DNA from 2 places in the Undibacterium sp. 14-3-2 genome. Region 1 is predicted to be linked to the other one. Evidence: predicted binding sites of a transcription regulator. Region 1 holds the regulator's gene; the other holds the start of a gene.

Region 1 (7,982 bases):
GTCGTCTTGAACGTTTGCTGATGCAGGCGATCCATGCCGGTGGTGGCGATGGTGCTGCTCTCGAGCCTGGCTTGGCTGAGGCGTTGACAACGCAAACCGAAACTGCAGCCAAACACCAAGAAGAAATGGGCATGACGCCAGTCCTGCTGGTGCCTGCACCACTGCGTGCTTTGCTGTCTAAATTCTTACGCCGTACATTGCCGCAACTTAAAGTGTTGTCGCATGCCGAATTACCTGAAACAAAAACCATTAGAGTTACCAGCCTTGTTGGAGGGCAATCATGAACGTCAGAAAATTTACTGCTAACACCTCGCGCGAGGCGCTTCGCTTATTAAGGGAAGCATTGGGTGCGGATGCGGTGATTTTGTCCAACCGGAATGTTGACGGTAAGGTCGAGATTATGGCGATGGCCGATGAAGCGATACAGTCGATCACACCGACTAAGGATGAGCGCCAGATCACCTCCGGCCACACCAGAGCGGTGCCATCGTTTCAACATGAAACACGGATATTTACACCGCGTGGCATGGCCGCCGAGCCGCAGGAATATGCTGCAGCTCCGGCTTCTGTTAAGGGTGAGTTAAGTGATGTGATGAACGAAATTCGTTCCATGCGCAATATGCTGGAATCGCAACTGGCGGAGTTGTCATGGGCTAATACGCAAAAGCGCGAACCACAGAAGGCGCTGGTGCTGAAAGAGATGCTGGCAACTGGCTTGAGCGCCAGCTTGTCGCGATTCATGGTTGCAAAGTTACCGGAAAATGAAACAGGTGAACAAGGTATTGAATGGATAAAGTCTATTCTGGCCCGCAATCTGACGACCATCGATAATGAAAATGAAATTTTAGAAAAGGGTGGTGTGTACGCCTTGGTCGGGCCGACAGGCGTTGGAAAAACGACGACAACTGCAAAACTGGCAGCGCGCTGTGTGATGCGTCACGGTCCGTCGAAACTGGCGTTGATCACAACCGATGGCTATCGTATCGGCGGCTATGAACAGTTACGAATCTATGGGAAAATTCTTGGTGTGATGGTTCATGCAGTCAAAGATGAAAGTGATTTGCGGATTGCTTTGTCCGAGCTCAAGAATAAACATACTGTTTTAATTGATACTGTCGGGGTCAGTCAGCGCGACAAAATGGTAACGGATCAGGTTGCGATGTTGTCTGGTTCTGGCACTGATGTGAAACGCCTGCTTTGCCTGAATGCGACATCGACCGGAGAAACGCTGAGTGAAGTCGTGCGTGCTTATCAGGGGACAGGTCTCGCAGGATGTATTCTGACTAAACTAGATGAGGCGGCGACGATAGGCGGCGCGCTGGATATAGTGATCCGCCAAAAATTAAGTCTGTATTACATTGCGAATGGGCAACGTGTACCGGAAGACTTGCATGTGGCAAACAAGCAGTACCTAATTGATCGCGCCTTTAAGTTGAAACGTGAAACGGCGCCGTTCCGTTATCTGGATGAAGAGCTGCCTTTGCTGATGGCTGGTGTCGGATCTGCTGCAACTGATGGGCAAGCGGTTGCGCGGGAGGTGTCTCTTGGCTAATGTTGATCAGGCAGAGGGACTGCGTCGCATGCTGGCTGGACCAAAGCCGCGTGTATTTACTTTTTTATCAGCGTTGAAAGACAATGAAAAAAGCGAAATGCTGGTGAATCTGGGCGTATCGGTAGCGCGGCAGGGGCAGCAAATTTTGATGGTTGATGCGCGTTCGTCTTCCGATAGTGTTGGCGCGTGGTTCAATGCGAGCATAGAGCGCACCTTGTTGGATGTAGCGCAACAACAGCGTACAATGCACGAGGCAGTAAAAGTGGTTGCGTCTGGCTTGTCAGTATCGATGTTATCGCGTCAGGGGACTTTGTCGTCCAGCTTGTCCGCCGAGAATTCGAGACGATTGTCTAGAGTATTTGATCTGGCAGTACATCGTGCCGATATGGTCGTGGTTGATTGTGATATTGACGCGTGCGATGCGTTTCCACTGGCATCTCTGGATGATAGTGAAGTGGTGATTCAGGTTTCTTCAGATCCGTCAGCAATCAAATCTGCGTATGGACTGATTAAGCGTATGAGTGCTCGTCTGGGGCGACGCTCTTTTAGTATTTTGGTGTCCGGTGTATCTGAGAAAGAAGCAATGTTGATTTATACGAATATGGCTCAGGCGTCTCAACGATATCTTGCGGTACCCTTAAATTTCATTGGTTATGTGCCGGATGATGAATTCGTCAGACGAGCTGCTCATCAGGGGCGGTCAGTGATTGACGCTTTTCCAAAAGCGCGCTCTTCTATGGCTTTTTTTCAACTGGCAGAGCGGCTTGCTGTCAGTGCGCGATCTGCATTGTGTCTGGACAGTGTATCCGGACAACAGGGCATCGCTCTCGGAATCTAATTTGAATATGTACACGGCCAGCGGAAAATCAGATAAAAATTTTCTCCTCAGGGAGCATGCGCCTTTGGTTAAGCGACTGGCTTACCAATTAAAGGCGCGCTTGCCTCCCAGTGTTGAGGTGGATGATCTGGTGCAAGCTGGAATGATTGGTCTGCTTGATGCGATCAGTCGTTACGAAGATACGCATGGTGCACAATTCGAAACCTATGCCGTCCAGCGGATTCGTGGCGCGATGCTCGATGAGCTGCGCAACACCGACTGGTTGCCGCGTGGGGTTCGGCAAAATATGCGGAAAATCGAAAATGCGATGAACCAGATGCAGCAAAAACTGGGGCGGCCGCCGACAGAAACAGAAGTGGCCAAGTCGCTTAAGTTATCCCTTGGAGAGTATCAGGGACTTTTGGGGGATAGCGGCGGACATCAGTTGGTGTATTACGAAGATTTCCATGACGCAGAAACAAAAGAGCACTTCCTCGATCATTATTCTTCCGATAGTTCCGGTGATCCTTTGCAGGATTTGTTGAATGACGATTTTCGTGATGCCGTGATCGGTGCGATCGACAGTTTGCCCGAACGCGAAAAATTGTTAATGGGCCTGTATTACGAACAGGAGTTAAATCTGAAAGAAATTGGCGCGGTCATGGGCGTTTCTGAGTCCCGCGTTTCTCAGTTGCATAGCCAGGCGGTTGCACGGATGCGTGCGCATTTAAGGGAGAAAGCGTGGACTGGGCTAGCTTAGTAGGATTTATTCTGGTCGTTGTCGGCATCAGTTCCGGTCAGTTGATGGAGGGCGGGCGTCTTTCTTCATTAGTGCAACCAGCGGCATTTGTGATTGTTGCGATTGGTACGCTGGGGGCGGTGCTCCTGCAGAGTCGTATGAGTACTTTTCGACGCGGTTTGCGTATGTTGAAATGGGTTATTTCTGAGCCGCAAGACAATAGCCGTAAAAATATTCAGGATGCATTGATCTGGAGTGCGGTTGCCCGGCGCGAGGGATTTTTAAGTCTTGAGCGTTACATGGATGCTTCTGATGACGCCTTTATCAGTAAGGGATTGCGGCTAGTCATTGACGGCGTCGACCCTGCGCGACTGAAAGACATTCTGGATGTTGATATTTCATTGTATGAAATTGAGCAACGTCAGGCCGCCAAAATCTGGGAGGCAGCTGGTGGCTATTCTCCGACCATCGGAATCTTAGGGGCGGTACTGGGGCTGATTCACGTTATGGAAAATCTGACTGACCCTGCGAAACTCGGTGGTGGTATTGCTGTGGCATTCGTGGCGACGATTTATGGTGTTGGCTTGGCTAATTTATTTTTTCTGCCCGTCAGCAATAAGTTAAAAGAAATTATTGGCAGAGAAATTACCCGACGCGAGATGTTGTCCGATATTTTTTATAGCATTGCTGTTGGAGATAGTCCTCGTATCGTGGAAGAGCGGGTTGATAACCACAGTAATCAGGTTTAAACATGGCAAGAAAAAAATATCACGAAGAGCCAGAAAACCACGAACGATGGATGGTCTCTTACGCTGATTTCATTACCTTGTTGTTTGCTTTTTTTGTTGTTATGTATGCGATCTCTTCGCTGAATGAGGGAAAGTATCGCGTGTTGTCCAGCTCCCTGACTGGCGCATTTAGTAACGACCCTGCTTCTCCTGTTGCTGCCGGAGTAACTCCACAGGTGGTGAAGTTAGATCCGCTGCCGATAGTGAAGCGGAAATCAACTGAAAACATACGTAAAGAGCGGGAGGTAATGACCGGGTTAGCAAAAGATGTACTTGCTGCCCTGGAGCCGTTGGTCAAGGAAGGTAAAGTCAGAGTGACGCAAACTGCCAGGGGGGTGACGATAGAAATCAATGCAAGTTTGTTGTTTTCACCTGGCGAAGCTAAGTTAAACGCAGACTCCGTACAGGCGCTGACCGCGATTGCTTCTGTATTAAAATTAGACAATCATGCAATTCAGGTTGAAGGACACACGGATAATGTACCAATCAAAAATCCGGTTTTTCCCTCGAATTGGGAGTTATCAGCGGTTCGGGCAAGTACGGTAGCGCGTCTTTTAACGGAAAATGGTGTTGATGATTTCAGGGTGACTGCCGTTGGGCAAGGAGCAAAATTACCGGTAGATTCAAATGATACGCCTGAAGGAAGATCGCGTAATCGCCGGGTGAGTGTCACTATCTTATCGGTATTGCCAGAGCCGGTAGTGGATATTCCTGTTGCGACTCAAGCGCCAATTACTCCCTGACAAAGATCGCAATGAAAAAAGCCCCGAACAATCGGGGCTCTTTTCATGTACTTGTGAACGATTAGCGAACAATAAGTCCTTTGGCGGGAGTTGTTCTGATCGAAGACTGTCCATTTGGACCGTATAAAGAGCCTGTCGTTGTTCCTTGTTGAAACGTGCTGAGTGCAGCCTGATTTTGCGACAGTCTGCGTGTGATCATCAGGCCATTGGTTTTATTGTCTTCTTTAGCTTGTGCCGATAATTCCAGTAAACCATCCCAAAGCAATTGTGCCTCTGGTGTCTGGCGTACAAACTTTAATGTACTCTCTGCATCGTCACCGAAACCCTGCTGTTTCAGATAAGAGTTACGCAGTTTTTCTGCCTCAGACAGTTTTCGAACCAATTCACTTTTTTGTGCAGAAGTCTGAGTCAACAGAGACACATCACCATCTACAAGCGCAGCTTGCTCTTCTTTGAGTAAGTCAGCCAGTGCTGCCATTGCTTCTTTTTCTTCTTTTAAGCAATGCAGAATAGAGTCACTATTTGCGCTTGTATTGGTCATGTTCAGCGTTTTCTGGAGTTAAGTAAATCTTTCACGGTTTCCAGAAGTCCATCAGCAACTTTTTCGGAGTTCACTTGAAAGCGTCCCTCAGAAATGGCTAATTTGATTTCTTCAACCTTTTTTGCCTCGAATACGCCATTACTTGCTTGTGTACTTTGCAAAGCTTGCAATTGCGTAGACAGAGGGGAAATCTGTACGTTAATAGAAGGCGCCGGAGTGGAAACTGCTCTCTCTGGTGCTTTTTCGGTCCGTACGGGCTGCTGGCTTGGTAAGCTTGCAGCTTTATTTAGTGTGTCATCAATTTTCACGGCGATACCCTCGAAAGTGGGAATGGTCTACTTCTACAATCCGGTTATCGGCCAGGTATTTTTAAACTTTAATTTTACGTACAAATATATTCCAATTGTTGTGCTTGTTAATATGTTATTTCAATGACGCCACCAGCTTTGGCAATGCCACTGACAGTTTGCCCGGAACTTGTTTTAGCCTTAGCTACCTGGCCTTCCGCTGCATTATTCAGTGCTTGCGCATCTGTGGCAACCTGAAACCCCGGGCCATTGCTGACAACTCTGACAGATTGCCCTTGTTGCACTACTGCCGGGCTTCGGAGTAATTCCTGGCGTAAAGGTGTGCCGGACGAAATGGAGCTTTGCAAGGATTTGCCGATGACCTGTTCAGGATTGGTAACAATGCCAGCAGGTAAATTTGATATGTCGCCTTTAATTTTACTCATGTCGTCAGCTGTGATGAGCTGTCCCTGACTCAGGGCACGGGACGCGACGTAATATTCAGAAGTGATTTGTACGTTTGCCTGCAAGTAAATAACCCAGTTAACAGGTGCTGTGCAACGTACCCCGACCGTGATCTTGCCCCAGGCTTTACTTCCGTTAGGCAGAAATGCTGTAGGAGACTGGCACGCTGCCAGATTCAGCCGTTTATCTACTTGTCCCATCGTAACCGTACTCTCACCCGGTTGAGTTCTTGCCTGCTGATTTAAAAAGTCGGTTGCCAGTTTTCTGATGATTTCGTGATCTTGCATAGCAGCCGTGGTTTGCGCCTGCGCCTGATTAAGGGCCGACGTCAGCACTAACAAAAAAATAACTGATCTGAAAAGTGGTTTCATAGCTGGGCGGATGCAGATAACTTTTAACGTGTTGCCATTGTAGATGTCAGGATTTGTTTGCTAAGGCTTGAATAGAAGAGGTTTTTCGCCTTTACTCAATGAATTGAATTGTCTTTGCGGGATATAAGATGCCAATAATGGAAAACCGTTATATGGCTGGCAGAAGGCTGGCTTTGGACTGGCGAGGGGCTTCGGATGACTAAACTAGATGATTTCATGCGTTTTCACGAAACAGCTTTATCTGTTCGTGGTCAGCGGCAGCAATTGCTTGCTTCTAACATCGCCAATGCGGATACGCCGAATTACAAAGCCAGAGATATTGATTTCACATCGGTTTTGAATAACGCACTGCATCTCGATTCTAAGCAGGCGACAGCAAGTCTGAATAAAACGGATGCGCAGCATTTGGGTAGCGCATCAACCGTGGCGGGGGCTGAGCCGATGTATCGCACAGTTTCACAAGGCAATATCGATGGCAATACTGTGGATATGGACGTTGAGCGCAATCAGTTTGCCGAAAACTCACTTCGATATGAGGCGAGTCTGACGATTATTAATATGCAAATTCGTAACATGCTTGCAGCAATTCAGGGGTAATTATCATGTCGCTTTTTAATGTTTTTAATGTGGCTGGTTCCGCCATGAGTGCTCAGGCTCAGCGTCTGAATGTCGTGTCCAGTAATCTGGCTAACGCTGACAGCGTGACCAGTTCCGACGGTAAGCCATATAAGGCTAAGCAGGTTGTATTCAGTGCGGTGCCGGTTGCTGGCTCACCTTCTACCGGAGTGAAAGTAACGGAAGTGGTTGAGGACGCGACGCCAGCAAAAATGAAGTATGACCCTAAACATCCGCTCGCAGATGACAAGGGCTATGTGGCAATGCCAAACGTCAACGTGGTGGAAGAGATGGTGAATATGATTTCGGCATCCCGTTCTTATCAGACCAACGTTGAAACGATGAATGCGGCGAAAACAATGTTGCTGAAAACGCTGACTTTGGGTCAGTGACCTTCATAAAAAGGAAATGTAATGACAACGATACAAAGCAATACAGTTGATCAGAGCTTGCTCAATACCATGAATGGTACGACCAGCAGCACATCAGCCGCAAAAACTTCAGAGAGCACGTTTCTGAACCTGTTGGTCACGCAAATGAAGAATCAGGATCCGTTGAATCCTATGGACAATGCCCAGGTAACAAGTCAGATGGCGCAGTTGTCGACGGTGTCCGGAATTGAGAAGTTGAATGCATCGTTCGCGGCACTCAGCAGCAATATGCAGGCAAGCCAGAATTTGCAGGCGGCAAACATGATTGGTCATGGTGTGATGACCGCAGGGAACTCCTTGCCACTCTCTAGCGCGAAGGGGATCTACGCTGTGGATTTGCCGCAGGGGGCTGATAAGGTCGAAGTGGTGATTAAAGACGCAGCCGGCGCAACGGTGCGCAAGCTGAGTCTCGGTGCTTTGCCCGCGGGTGTGAACGATCTGACCTGGGATGGAAAAAATGATTCTGGGGCATCGGTCGCCGATGGTACTTATACGTTTGATGTTGCCGCGAGCTCAGGCGGAAAGGCGTTGGATGTGACTAAATTATGTTTCGGTATGGTGAATAGTGTGAGTTCGGGGTCGCAAGGTGTGAAGCTGACAGTTTCTGGTGTCGGTGAAATTTCAATGGCAGAT
Region 2 (7,982 bases), on a different contig from region 1:
CGAACAAAGCCATTTTGCCAGTTTTGTGGGAACTGTTTCCGCATCACCCAAATCTGCTGCCCGCCTATTTTGATGCATGGCGCATCAGCGGCAATCACGTCAAAAAACCTTTGTATTCACGTGAAGGTGAAAATATCTCGATTTACGCCGACGGTGAAGTTCTACATACTACCGGGGAATATGGTGCGGAGGGGTATGTCTATCAGGCATATGCGCCGCAACCAAAATTTGACGACGGCATCACACCCGCTTATACCTCCATAGGCGCATGGGTCGTCGGTGATGAAGCCGCCGGTATAGGCATCCGGGAAGACGAAACATTAATCACCAAAAACACCAGCCGTTTCATCCCTCACTACTTTATCGACTGACACCATGAGCGAACATTTACTGACTTACGCCCTGCCCGCATTTATCAGCCACTTTATTTCATCCATTATTTTATTGCTGCTATTTGTCACAATTTATATCAGGATAACCCCTTACAAAGAAATCACGCTGATACGCTCTGGTAACATGGCTGCCGCCGCCAGTTTATCCGGTTCAATGCTTGGTTATAGCATCGCCCTCGCATCAGCAATTGCCAATAGTGTGAATCTGCAAGATATGCTGATCTGGGGTTGTATTGCTTTACTAGTACAACTGTTAGCGTATTTCGCTGCCAGAGTCATGTTACCCGGACTAGTCCTGGACATACCGGAAAATAAAGTCGCCTCAGGTATTTTTCTTGGCGCTATCAGTCTGAGCATGGGCTTACTCAATGCAGCCTCTCTGACATATTAATGAACTCAATCGGTCTTTAAAGTTATGCCACGTTTTTTCTGCCCTGCGCCTCTTTCCATTGGTAGCGTGATTGATTTGCCGGAAACGGTAGCACATCATGTTTTTGTTTTACGTCTGCAAACCGGAGACACCATACAACTGTTTAACGGCGAGGGCGGCTGCTATGTTGCCAGCATCGCCGATATCGCGAAGAAAAGGGCAAGTGCAGAACTGAAAGTATTTTTACCCGAAGAAGTTGAACTGCCTTACAGCCTGACGCTGGCGCAAGCCTTACCGGAAGGCAGCAAGATGGATTGGATCATAGAAAAAGCGATGGAGTTAGGAATCTCGTCGATTCAACCGCTCGCTTCACAACGCTGCGTCGTGCGCTTGTCGGCAGAACGGGCAGAAAAAAAACTCAGTCACTGGGAAGGCATCATCGTCGCCGCTGCCGAGCAATCCGGTCGTAATCGACTTGCGCATCTTTCGGCACCGCTGGATCTGGGAAAATGGCTGGGGCAACAGGATATACATCAACGGATCATGCTTTCCCCGCGTGCCGATCAATCGCTGGCCGAATGGACAAAACATCGCGCTCCGCAGGCGGTCAGCTTACTGATAGGTCCTGAGGGCGGATTTACTGAAGAGGAAGAAGACATGGCGACCAGACAAGGTGTAATCGCATTGTCAATGGGACCACGAATTCTACGCACAGAAACTGCCGGTCTGGCGGCCATCGCGGCGATCAATGCAGCATGGGGCGGAATGTAACCTCAAAAATGTGAGCAATACCAGCTAGTGCTATTTTTATTGCTATTGTTATTGTTAAACGCGTGTGTGGATATCGGTATTCACAGTGGCATCGGGGTTATCGATCTTGTCCACAGGAACAATCTCGATCACCACCTTCGGTTCCCACGCCTGCCAGTCGTCGCCAAATAATTCAGCAAGATGTGCAGTGCGATCGGCACCATTTCCGCAACGCATAGCATCGGCTGGGCAGTACTCATCACAACCCCAGCAGATACGCTCAGGATTCTTGGGTTGCACAGGAAACTTTTTTGCCATCGTCGCCACCGTTTCAATGCCTTAGTTGCATCTTACCCTGTCCGGCAAGACACTTCCTTGATCCAGGACTAGTTTTGGCAAGACTCCACCATCTGGTCACAACAAACACCTTAGCAATCGGGGAAACGTGAGCTTCCATGCGCAAGAGGTAATACGGAGACGATCCACGTTGACACAGCACAAAGTTGCTTAAAAATAAGTCACAAGAAAGTTATAGAAACGGCGTTTTCTGTCGTTAAGCAAAGACAGAGGTATTCGTCTCTGAACTTATTCTGAGGAGCGCAAAATGGATCTGAGTGTATCGGGCGTCAACACAAGTACGCCGACAGTATCTGCAAAACCATCAACGACCGTCAAACGAGCAGATAGTAATGGCGAGAATGCCAGCAATGCCGTCGCGAGCGACAAAGTCAGCCTCGATTCCAGTTCCGCCGCAAAAGACTCGCCGGTCTATGCAGATCCGAGAACCAAGACATCCTCAAGCTCGGATGTAGCCGCTGCAGTCGAAGAAGCCAATCGCAAGGCGCAACAAATCACGGATTTAATTAAATCTGCAGTGCAGCAGCAAGGTTTACAATTATCCAAAGTTGTCAGCGGCGAACAAAAAATCACTGCGTCGGCCGACGACATCAAGGCGGCGCAGGCAGCGATTGCCGACGGCGGTGAGTTCAGTGCACAAAAAACCGCAGAGCGCATTCTGACCTTTGCCAAAGCCGCCATCGGTGGCGATCCGGCGAAATTGCAGAAAATTCGCGATGCCGTAGAAAAGGGCTTCAAAGAAGCCGCCGATATCCTTGGCGGCAGCCTGCCAGACATCAGTCAGCAGACTTTAAAAGCAGTTCGCGCAGAATTTGATCGCTGGCAATCACAAGGCTTACCGACTGGCGATACGGTCAGTTTATCGTCCCCGACGCAAGCATCGTCGGACATTAAAAAATAGCATTCATTACATAAAAAAAGCCGCTGCCGTCGAGATGATGGCAGCGGCTTTTTTTATTCTTTCTTTTGCTATGTCAACACAGCCTCATGCAGAGATTGACGTTGAACATGCCAAATGCTTCGCAAGGCTGCCTGCAATCTCCTTATTTCTGTTTCCATATACTGGGAGGGAGTATCTTTAAAAACAGGCTGATTGTCCCATTAAAATAGGGGTCATTAAAATATACTCCCCCCCAATAAAAACTACCGACAGTATCGCCGTATCCAGCTTCCGTGCGGTCGCATCACTCTTACGTTGTTGACGAGAATACACTGAAGGCGACACTTTGTTTGCTACACTGCCGGCTCAGGTACAATCGCGCCCCCGGCACGCGACCCAGCGCGCAACATCACTATTCAAAAAAGAACAGGCTCAGCATGAATTTACCTTCTATACAATTGCAATGGACAGAAAACGACGAAATACGCAGTTGTCGCTGGCATGCTGAGAATGGCACACCGCCACCAAAGCGGGTGCAGATCGCCGATGACCGCATGAGTACAGAAGTCGCCTACAAGCTGGCGTGCGAGGGAACCGCCTTGTTGTGGCGCGGCGATTTTCAGAATGCCAAACAATTATTACAGGCGCTCGCCCGTCGCATCGACAAGAAACCCGCAGCTAAAAAAACAAAAGTGGCAGCGACTGCCGCCGACGCCTTCCATTTGCACCGCCAGGCGCAATCCCAGCGCGCGCGGGTGCTGGCCATGGTATTGATTCCATTCGAGGCGGATTACCGCATTCCCCTGCGCCGTGCGCCAGATGTTGTTACTGCCTGCACTGAAGCCTATGGCGCATCAGACGGAGCGTTTATTACTTCATTACGTGAATTACTCGGCATCATCGGCGCCCATGAATGGCGTAAAAATGGCGTGGACATTGCGCCACTGGGCGCAAAAATCCAACCGCATTACGGCGTGTTTTCTCCGGTACGCGGTGAATATCTCGATCTGTTGGCAAAAGCGCCTTTGCCCTCGACCGAACTGGCATTCGATATCGGCACCGGTACCGGGGTCGTCTCGGCATTGTTGGCAAAACGTGGTATCAGAAAAATTGTCGCGACCGACCTCGATCCGCGCGCCCTGTGTTGCGCCAGCGACAATTTCGAGCGGCTTGGGCTAACAACACAAGTCGAATTGCAACAGACAGATTTATTCCCTGCCGGTAAATCTCCATTAATTGTCTGTAACCCGCCGTGGTTGCCAGCACGTCCGAATTCCGCTATCGAACACGCCATCTATGATCCGGAAAGCCGCATGTTGCGTGGCTTTCTGGCCGGTGTTGCCAACCATCTGGAAGCCAATGGCGAAGCCTGGCTGATCATGTCCGATTTTGCCGAACATCTGGGCTTACGCACCCAGACTGACCTATGGGACTGGATAACAGCTGCCGATCTCGTTGTCGCAGGCAAAATGGATATCAAGCCACGTCACCCTAAATCCACCGACAGCAGCGACTCCTTGCATGCGGCAAGGGTCAAAGAAGTGACTTCATTGTGGCGTCTGAAATTAAAATAAACCGTGACATCGTCATCACACGTCGGTAATTCTGCATCGGTAAATCACCATCAGTCATTAACAAGCATCATTCTTAACTTTGATTTCGTACGCACAACAACTCACCATCATGAATAAACCAGCCCGCATCCTGACCTTCAAATGTAAAAAATGCAGTAAATCTGTTCAGGTATTTTTGCAAAAAGTCTCCGCCTGCTCGCACATACAACCCTATCAGGGCATCTGCACCTGCGGCGAAGTCATGAAGCACGCAACCGGTAACAAAGAGGCGGTCGATTCTTACCTGAGTTCAAACGACGTCACCTGGTCACATCACCACTAAAATTGGACAAAGCCTCCGTGCCCCACCTCCATCGCAAGCAGCCGTTGCAAGGCAAGAATCAATATGAGCGTTAGAGAAATATGTGCGATGAATGCAAAGAAAGCGTCCAGAAACGCACGGAATCCATCCGGAATTCGCGTTTTACACGGCTGCTATGAGCGAAAGCATTTATAATCTACCGCTTTGCAGCAGTTTTCTGGACACAATGAAGGTATTTCGCGGACTTCCGAATGCAGCCTCCCGTGCCGCTTGTGCATTGGCGATAGGTAACTTTGATGGGGTACATCTTGGTCATCAGACTTTGCTTGCCCACCTGCGCGACGCCGCTGACCGTCTCGGTATCGAGGCTGCAGTGATGACGTTTGAACCACATCCCCGCGCATTCTTTGCCAAACTTGCTGGCGATTTATCGAAAGCACCTGCACGAATTGCCAATCTGCGTGACAACCTGACTTCGCTACAAAACGCCAATGTCGATCGCGTGATCGTCGAACATTTCAATGCCCATTTTGCCTCACTGTCGCCGCAGGACTTTATAGAAAAAGTGCTGGTCGAAGGTTTGCACGTGAAATGGCTGATGGTGGGTGAAGACTTCTGCTTCGGTGCCAAACGCGCCGGCAGTATCGCGATGCTGGAAGCTGCAGGCAAAATCCACGGCTTTGAGGTCGTGACTTTAGCTTCGGTGCAAAATAAAGGCGTCAGAATTTCCTCCTCGGCCGTCCGTGCTGCGTTGGTGCAAGGTGACTTTGACGAAGCCCAGGCATTGCTGGGCCACCCTTACCGTATTTCTGGTCATGTGATACACGGGCAAAAACTTGGCCGTACCATCGGCTTTCCGACGCTGAATTTACGCATCGCGCATCATCGCCCTGCCCTGACCGGTATCTTTATTGTGCAAGTGCATGGCCTCGCCGATCAGCCGCTGCCTGCCGTCGCCAGTCTGGGCGTGCGTCCGACTGTGGATGATAGTGGCCGCGTGCTGTTGGAGACGCATGTGTTCGACTACAGCGGCAATGCTTACGGCAACATCGTACAGATCGAGTTTTTACAGAAACTGCGTGACGAAGAGAAATATAGTGATCTGGAAACGCTGACAGCCGCGATTCAGCGTGACGCCGATCAGGCGCGTGCTTATTTCGGAGTAACGACACGCATACCCGCCAGTAACGCTACTGACCGAATTTGAAGAAACACCGCACGGTTTTTCTTCTCCCTCTCTCTTTACAAGAAAATTCATCATGTCTGAAAACAAAGCGGCTAAATCTGCCAATAAATATCCGGTCAACATGACCGAAACCGCCTTCCCTATGCGTGGCGACCTCGCCAAGCGAGAACCTAAATGGGTCAAGGAATGGCAGGACAAAAAAATCTATGAACGTGTGCGCAAGGCTGCTGCCGGTCGTCCAAAATTCATCCTGCATGACGGCCCACCATACGCCAATGGCGATATCCATCTGGGTCACGCCGTCAACAAGATATTGAAAGACATGATCATCAAAGCCCGCACTATGGCTGGCTTTGATGCTCCTTATGTACCTGGCTGGGATTGCCACGGTATGCCGATTGAAATTCAGGTCGAAAAGCTGTTTGGCAAAAACCTGCCAGTGGCCGAAGTACATGCCAAGGCGCGTGTATATGCGAATGAACAGATAGAAAAACAAAAGGCTGGCTTTATCCGGCTGGGTGTTCTGGGTGAATGGGATAATCCCTACAAGACCATGGCCTTTGGCAATGAAGCCGATGAATTGCGTGCGCTCGGCAAATTGCTGGAAAAAGGCTATGTCTATCGCGGCCTGAAGCCAGTCAACTGGTGTTTTGACTGCGGCTCTGCACTGGCTGAAGCTGAAGTCGAATACGAAAACAAACGCGATCCATCCATCGATGTCGGTTTCCCGTTTGCAGGGGCTGAAGAAAACGACAAACTGGCTGCAGCCTTCAAACTGGATAAGCTGCCACTGGATAAAGGCTATTGCGTGATCTGGACCACAACACCGTGGACCATCCCGTCGAACCAGGCATTGAACATGCATCCGGAAATCACTTACGCACTGGTCAAGACCCAGCGCGACGGTGAGGACGTCCTACTGATCCTGGCAAAAGACCTGGTCGAAGCCTGCCTGACTAACTACGGACTGACTTGCGAAATCGTCGCCACCTGTCTGGGTGCAGATTTATCCGAAATTAAATTTAAACATCCGCTGGCGGCAATGGATGCGGGCTATGACCGTTTTTCTCCGGTCTATCTGGGTGATTACGTCAGTACCGAAACCGGTACCGGCGTGGTTCACTCTGCACCAGCCTACGGTATAGAAGATTTCCAGTCATGCAAAGCGCATGGCATGAAAGACGACGACATCATCGCTCCTGTGATGGGTGATGGCAGATTCGCGTCCAGTCTGCCTTTCTTCGCTGGTATGACAATCTGGGAAGCGTCCAAGCCTATCTGCGAAAAACTGAAAGAAGCGGGCACATTGTTCTCGCTGAAAATGTTTGACCATAGCTACATGCATTGCTGGCGTCATAAAACGCCGATCATCTATCGCGCCACGTCCCAATGGTTTGCCAGCATGGACAATACGCCCGCAGCGGGCGGCGACAGCCTGCGTCAAACCGCATTGAAAGCCATCGATGAAACAGCATTCTTCCCCGCGTGGGGTAAGGCCCGTTTACATGGCATGATCGCCAACCGCCCTGACTGGACCTTGTCACGTCAGCGTCAATGGGGCGTGCCTATGGCGTTCTTCCTGCATAAGGAAACCGGCCAGCTGCATCCACGCACGCCAGAATTGCTGGAACAGGTCGCACTGCGCATGGAAAAAGAAGGTATCGAAGCCTGGCAAAAAATCGAAGTCGCTGATTTGCTTGGCGACGAAGCAGATATGTACGTCAAAAACCGCGACACGCTGGATGTCTGGTTTGATTCCGGCGTAACGCATCAAACTGTCTTACGTGGTTCACATAAAGAGCAATTGCAATTCCCTGCTGACCTGTACCTCGAAGGTTCGGATCAGCATCGCGGCTGGTTCCACTCCTCGTTGTTGACTGCATCCATGCTGGATGGACGTGCGCCTTACAAAGCCTTGCTGACACACGGTTTTACTGTCGATGGCGAAGGTAAAAAAATGTCCAAATCTTTGGGCAATACCTTAGCACCGCAAAAAATATCCGACACACTCGGTGCAGACATCCTGCGCCTGTGGGTCGCGTCGTCTGATTATTCCGGTGAACTGTCGATTTCTGACGAAATCCTGAAACGTGTGACGGAAGCCTATCGCCGCATCCGCAATACCTTGCGCTTCTTGCTGGCGAATACGTCGGATTTTGATGCCGTAAAAGA

The links. The regulator FliA, encoded in region 1, starts transcription of late flagellar genes. The targets are predictions, from matches to a motif close to CTAAAGTTTNNNNNNNNNNNGCCGNTA.
Region 2: a site for FliA is predicted at 2,042-2,068, ahead of Undi14_RS04950 (DUF5610 domain-containing protein). Genes of this name have one in related genera too.

The regions. Positions count from the first base shown of each region.
Region 1 is NZ_JAENGS010000007.1:180,753-188,734, forward strand. Features, by position in the region: gene flhA (flagellar biosynthesis protein FlhA) at 1-284, shown strand, start outside; gene flhF (flagellar biosynthesis protein FlhF) at 281-1,552, shown strand; gene Undi14_RS15795 (antiactivator of flagellar biosynthesis FleN protein) at 1,545-2,390, shown strand; gene Undi14_RS15800 (RNA polymerase sigma factor FliA) at 2,398-3,129, shown strand; gene Undi14_RS15805 (flagellar motor protein) at 3,111-3,857, shown strand; gene motD (flagellar motor protein MotD) at 3,860-4,639, shown strand; gene Undi14_RS15815 (flagella synthesis protein FlgN) at 4,701-5,180, opposite strand; gene flgM (flagellar biosynthesis anti-sigma factor FlgM) at 5,183-5,488, opposite strand; gene flgA (flagellar basal body P-ring formation chaperone FlgA) at 5,596-6,219, opposite strand; gene flgB (flagellar basal body rod protein FlgB) at 6,499-6,900, shown strand; gene flgC (flagellar basal body rod protein FlgC) at 6,906-7,310, shown strand; gene Undi14_RS15840 (flagellar hook assembly protein FlgD) at 7,332-7,982, shown strand, end outside.
Region 2 is NZ_JAENGS010000002.1:84,595-92,576, forward strand. Features, by position in the region: gene Undi14_RS04930 (glutathionylspermidine synthase family protein) at 1-371, shown strand, start outside; gene Undi14_RS04935 (DUF350 domain-containing protein) at 376-783, shown strand; gene Undi14_RS04940 (16S rRNA (uracil(1498)-N(3))-methyltransferase) at 808-1,533, shown strand; gene Undi14_RS04945 (DUF3079 domain-containing protein) at 1,588-1,830, opposite strand; gene Undi14_RS04950 (DUF5610 domain-containing protein) at 2,117-2,770, shown strand; gene Undi14_RS04955 (class I SAM-dependent methyltransferase) at 3,187-4,323, shown strand; gene Undi14_RS04960 (hypothetical protein) at 4,433-4,645, shown strand; gene Undi14_RS04965 (bifunctional riboflavin kinase/FAD synthetase) at 4,851-5,831, shown strand; gene ileS (isoleucine--tRNA ligase) at 5,884-7,982, shown strand, end outside.